2 regions of the Terribacillus sp. DMT04 genome follow, and region 2 is predicted to be linked to the other one. Evidence: predicted binding sites of a transcription regulator. Region 2 holds the regulator's gene; the other holds the start of a gene.

Evidence for each region. The regulator Rex, encoded in region 2, represses fermentation and respiration genes when NADH is low (regulators of the CRP and FNR family bind a similar motif). The targets are predictions, from matches to a motif close to TTGTGAAATATTTCACAA.
Region 1: a site for Rex is predicted at 1,563-1,580, ahead of KS242_RS01850 (helical membrane plugin domain-containing protein). Genes of this name have one in related genera too.

The regions. Positions count from the first base shown of each region.
Region 1 covers NZ_CP077639.1:330,868-334,040, forward strand. Annotated here, with positions in the region: gene KS242_RS01840 (hypothetical protein) at 1-388, opposite strand, end outside; gene KS242_RS01845 (DUF1206 domain-containing protein) at 527-1,375, shown strand; gene KS242_RS01850 (helical membrane plugin domain-containing protein) at 1,639-2,055, shown strand; gene KS242_RS01855 (NAD(P)/FAD-dependent oxidoreductase) at 2,086-3,173, shown strand, end outside.
Region 2 covers NZ_CP077639.1:568,339-571,511, reverse strand. Annotated here, with positions in the region: gene fetB (ABC transporter permease) at 1-57, opposite strand, end outside; gene KS242_RS03165 (ABC transporter ATP-binding protein) at 54-782, opposite strand; gene KS242_RS03160 (redox-sensing transcriptional repressor Rex) at 875-1,501, opposite strand; gene KS242_RS03155 (ABC-F family ATP-binding cassette domain-containing protein) at 1,956-3,173, shown strand, end outside.

The DNA of each region.
Region 1 (3,173 bases), 240 kb from region 2:
AGCGCTGACCGTTTTCGAGTTGCATGTAAGTGTATCGGTACAGACAAAATCTGATTCCGCCAGGATCTACTGCAAATGCAGAGGGCCCGCCACTACTGCTAACGGACTGCAGCTGCGGAATCTGTGACGGCGGCGGTCCTGGTGGTCCGAACTGCCCCTGCTGCTGTCCGGCTTGCCCGCCAGATCCAGAAGGAGGCCCGAATGGGAAGCCACCCTGTCCACCGGATCCAGGAGGAGGTCCGAATGGGAAGCCACCTTGCCCGCCGGAGCCAGAAGGAGGCCCAAATGGAAAGCCGCCCTGTCCGCCAGTTCCGGGTCCGCCGAAACCTGGCAGTCCAGGAACTTGAATTTGTCGATGCTGACTTTGTTTATCGTTTTTGTTGTACATCACTATTCTCCCTTCTTGCTTCTTCTCCATCGTATGTAACAAATCGGGTTTGGGTAGCTTGCCTAGTATATTTTCATGTGTTTCTTTACAGCAGGCGATGGGAATAAGGTTGAAGGATTAAGGGAGGAAGGAATTATCGTGGTTGAAAACGAGGAAGCGATACAAAAAGTTTACAAAGCGAAAGAAGAAACAAAGCCATGGATACGCAGATTCGGTCGTGTGGGCTATATGGTAAAGGGAATTGTTTATATGGTAATTGGAGTTTTAGCGCTTTTTTCAGCGCTTCATCTTGGTGGCGAAACGACGGGAACAACCGGAATGCTAGAGCAACTATCCGGAATACCGTTTGGAAATATGCTGTTGTGGTTTATTGGAATTGGATTAATTGGGTATGTAAGCTGGGATGCGATACAGGCTATTACAGCCCCAAATAACAATAAAGGAAGCAGAGTAAAAAAGATTGTTACGCGTATTAATCATGGTGTTTCTACAATTCTTTATGCAGGTGTTAGTTTAAATGCACTATCTTTTGCAGCAACCAATCACAGCTGGGGAGAACATTCAAAATCTTTATCAGAAAAACTGCTGACTTATCCGTTAGGAACGTGGCTGGTTGGTTGTGTTGGAATAATTGTCATTATATTCGGTGTACAGCAAGTATTCAGCGGAGCAACAGGCAGCTTTTTACGTCAGTTCAATCGCATGGAGATGAATAAGAAAGAAAAACGCATTGCCCTTTATGCCGGTCGAGTTGGCAAAATAAGCAGAGGAATTGTGTTCAATATTATGGGGTCTTTTTTTATTATTACCGCCATCCAAGCTAAAACCTATCAAGCGAGGGGGATAGACGGAGCACTCAGCAAGATAATCCAGCAGCCATTTGGCCGCTGGATGCTCGGTGTCGTTGCGCTCGGATTTATCTTATATGGTGTATACTGTGTTATTCGCGGACGCTATCAGTGGATGAGTTTTGGGAAGCGTGTATAATCTGTATCGTATCTTCTCATTATATAGAGTAGCTGAAGCATTTGGAGAGAGGTATTCATTACTTATTTTTTGAACATATAAATAGGAAATGAAAAAAACGTTAACCTAAGTGAAATAACTTTTGACAAGTCCCAAAAGTAGGAGTAAAGTTGAAAGTGGATATTTTGAGCAATTTGTGAACGTACAGTTGTGAACAAATTCACAACAAAGTATAATGTTTACGTATAAATATATTGGATTGCCATAGCAAAGGAGAATACGTTATGTCTGAAACAAACGAAAGTGTTAGCCAGAGCCAACAGGATCTTATTGGCCAATTGCTAAAGCCTGAAGTACAAGAATCATTGACTTCTTTGATTGATCAGCTGCCAAAAATCAATGAGCTTGTGAATGCGTTAACAGCATCTTACGATTTTGCACAAGCTGTTGCAACGGATGATGTTTTGAAATCTGATACTGTTGGTGCGATTACAGAGGTACTTCACCCAGTAACGGATTCTGTGAAAACAGTTGCCCAAACTGCAATTGAAGCGAAAGACCGTGCTGAAACAAGCAATGAAACAATCGGACTATTCGGTTTGCTTCGTCTTATGAAGGATCCGCAAGCACAAAAAATGTTCCGTTTTGTTCAAAGCTATTTGGAAGTAGCAAACGAAAAAGAAAATCAAAAACAAAAATAAGAGCTTAAAGGTAAGGACGGAGGATTAAGTATGGCAAAGAATATCGTTATTTTAGGCGCCGGTTATGGCGGAGTCTTAGCCGCTCAAACTGTACGTAAGTATTACAGCAAAGCAGAAGCTAATGTAACACTTATCAATAAAACACCAACACACCAAATCATCACTGAGCTTCATCGTCTTGCAGCAGGCAGTATTTCCGAGCAAGCAGTAGCAATGCCTGTAACGAAGCTTCTTAAAGGTTTGGATGTTGATTTTAAAGTGGCAACAGTAGAAAGCTTCAATGTTGATACGAAAGAAGTTGTCCTAGAAGGCGGCAATACACTTTCTTATGATGCGTTGGTAGTTGGACTCGGAAGCAGAACGGCTTACTTTGGTATCCCTGGATTGGAAGAGAACAGCCTTGTTCTGAAATCCGCAGCTGATGCAAACAAAGTATACAACCAAATTCAAGATAAAATTAAAGCTTATGCAGCATCTAAGAATCCTGCAGACGCAACAATTCTTATCGGTGGCGGCGGTCTGACTGGTGTTGAGCTAGTAGGCGAAATCGCGGACAAGCTTCCATCTTACTGCTTGCCTCACGGTGTAGATCCAAAAGAAATCAAGTTGCAGCTAGTTGAAGCAGGTCCTAAGGTCCTTCCGATGCTTCCGCAGCACCTTATCGATCGCGCGCAATCCAGCTTGGAAAAACGCGGCGTTGAATTCTTACTTGGATTGCCTGTAACGAATGTAGAAGGCAACGTTGTAGAATTGAAAGACGGTCAGAAGATCGAAACGAATACATTTGTTTGGACAGGCGGCGTACAAGCCTTCCCAATGGTAGCGGAGTCTGGTTTAGAAACAGATCGCGGCCGTGCAACTGTAAACGCGCACCTGCAGTCTAAGAGCCATCAGGATGTATTCGTTGTCGGTGACAGTGCAGTATACTTCGGTGAAGACGGTCGTCCTTGGCCGCCAACAGCTCAGATTGCTTGGCAAATGGGTGAGCTAGTAGGATACAACTTATTCGCTTACCTTGAAGGAAAAACAATGGAAGAGTTCAGCCCGATTAACTCCGGTACACTTGCAAGCCTTGGCCGCAAGGATGCTGTAGCCTTCATCGGTGCTAACCAGACACC
Region 2 (3,173 bases):
TAAAATTAGCGGAATGAGTACAAATATAAGTGTGAGCAATAAAGCAAGGAAACTCATGCTTCTCCCTCCTTTACAAACTGTTTCACTGCTTCTTTCTCCGGATGATCAAGCAGGTCAGCTGTTCCTGCCTCTATTACTTCTCCGCTCATCATCACCCACACCTGATCTGCGACTGCTTTTGCTTGCTCTAGGTTATGTGTAATCCATATGACCGTAGTTCCATATTCCCTGTTAATTTGGAGAATCAGTTTTTCAATATCCTGCTTAGATACCCGGTCTAAGGAAGATGTGATCTCATCGAGCAGCAGAATTTGAGGGCGATTTAATAATGTCCTGGCGATCGATACCTTTTGTTGCTGTCCGCCTGATAAGCTTTTACTGTCCCGGTCTAATATATCTGTATCCAGACCTACTTCTTGCACAATTCGTGCTGCTTTCGCTTCTGACAGCTCTTCACCAGCAAGTCGCAGCGGCAACGCCAAGTTTTCCCTCACACTGCCCTCGAGCATCGTTGCTTGCTGCAGAACAATACCAACATGGCGGCGTAAACTGATTGGATCATAAGACAAGATATCTTTCCCATCTATCAGAATATCTCCGCTATCCGGCGACTGCAATCCATTACACAAACGAAACAAAGTAGTCTTTCCAGCACCAGATGGACCGATAACGCTCGTAATTTTTCCTTTAGCAAATGTTCCTGTAATAGCATGCAAAATTTCTTTTTCACCTGCATGGTAAGTTACACTATCTAAGTATATAGCTGCTTGCTGTTTCTCCATGTTGTCCTTCCTTTCTTCCTCTGCTTCCGCCCGCGTTGCTATAGCTTTCACATGTAAGTAAGAAAAAACACCTCTGCAGGAGAGGTGTTACATTAATAATGTTTAAGAAAATAAACCAGCGATTGTAATTCAATTGCGAGATCAATATGATGTACGCGGATATTATCAGGTACGGCAATACGCGCTGGCGTGAAATTCAGAATTCCAGCAATACCGCAATCCACCAAGCGATCCGTAATAGGCTGTGCAGCGATTGCTGGCACTGTTAGTATTGCGGCACTCACATTCCCTATATAATCCTCTAAGTCATCAATATGATAAACGGGTACGCCGCCGATATTATGATCCACTTTTCCAGGGTCGGTGTCGAAAGCCATTTCTATCTTTGTATTATTATTTTTAATAAAGTTGTAATGCAGAAATGCAGTACCAAGGTTACCTACTCCAATGAGTGCCACTTTCGTAATCTCATCTTGATCTAATGTTTTTCGGAAAAACTTCAGCAAATACTCTACATTATAGCCGTAGCCCTTTTTACCAAGTGCTCCGAAATAAGAGAAGTCACGGCGAATTGTTGCGGAGTCGACTTTCACCGATTCGCTAAGTTCTTTAGAAGAAACACGCGTTTTGCCTTGCAGATGCAGGCTGTTGAGAAATCGGTAATAAAGCGGCAGTCGCTTTGCCGTCGCCTTCGGTATTTTATTTTGATCCATATACATACTCATATATCCTCCTAAAGCTTGCAGCTCCCAGAAGTGAACTTCGTGCAGCTATGCAGTTGGGTCTAAAGGCTTCTCGTTCTAGAACATTAGATGTTCTGTTACCTTCTGTATATAAGACCTCCCATATACCGCTTCGTTACGCGGAATAATGGCTGCAAACAGGTTCCATTCCGGCATCTGTAAAGAACCAACAGATGCGGCCTGCGGCTTCGTCCTTGAATTGTTACGATATGATACTTTCACAAGTACAATTAATAATAACACCTTATTCTATCAGATATGAATGGGAAAGTCTTGTACAGATTCACAAAGAAGCATGTGCGGGGTATCTAGTTTCATTTTAACAAATCACGTTACAATGTCCATCTTCCAGCAAGCAAAAAAACGTGAGAATTCCGCGCTTGCTACTGTTTTGACACATAGGATACACTGATAGTATGAGGTGAACGAAATGATTTTATTGCAAGCGAATAATATAACGAAACTATTTGGCGCAGATGTCATTTTATCCAATATAAAGCTAGAAGTACAAACACAGGATCGTTTAGCTATTGTCGGACGCAACGGTGCCGGCAAATCAACCCTCCTGAAGATTCTAGCAGGTGAATTGACATACGATGAGGGAAACGTCTTCCTCGCCAAGGAAGCCACACTCGGCTACTTAGAACAACACACAGGCTTAGAATCAGATAAAAGTATACTGGAAGAAATGAAAACAGTATTTGCTGACCTTATCCAGCAAGAGCAGGAATTGCGCCGCCTGGAAACAAAAATGGGTGATTCTGATTTAATTGCCGACGAAGCAGCTTATCAGCAGCTCCTTACGAACTATGATACAAAGCAGCAAGCGTTTCGCTTAAACGGCGGTTATCAGTACGAAGCTGACATTCGTTCTGTATTAAACGGCCTGCGGTTTGGCGATAAAGACTTGTCCACACCAATCGGTTCATTAAGCGGCGGTCAAAAAACACGGCTTGCGTTAGGAAAGCTGCTGCTTCAGAAACCTGATGTATTAATACTAGATGAGCCGACCAACCATTTAGATATCTCAACATTGGACTGGCTTGAGGGCTATTTAAGCAGCTATCAAGGTGCTGTTGTCGTCGTATCCCACGATCGATATTTCCTCGACAAGACCGTGAATACTGTTATCGAGATTGCTCATAATCACTCTGTGCGATATAAAGGCAATTACAGCAATTATCTAGACCAAAAAGCGGCAAATTACGAAAAAGAAATGAAGCAATTTGAAAAGCAGCAGTCTGAAATAAAGAAAATGGAAGAATTCGTTCAAAAGAACATCGCGCGGGCAACCACGACAAAACGCGCACAGAGCAGACGAAAACAATTAGAGAAAATGGATCGAATAGAGCGTCCGCTTCATGATGCGTCTTCAGCAAAGCTGACTTTTGATATTGATCGCCGCAGCGGCAATGACGTGCTAAAGGTAAAAGAATTAGCGTATCAGTACCCGGAAAGTACATCTCCTGTATTTAAAGATGTCAGCTTCCAAATGAATCGCCAGGACCGTATTGCACTTACTGGACCTAACGGAACTGGGAAAACAACGCTGCTTAAAACGATCATTGGAAAGCTTCCTGCAAAAACTGGTCATGTAGAGCTAGGCGCAGGCGTTAGCATTGGCTACTACGATCAGGAACAAACAGAA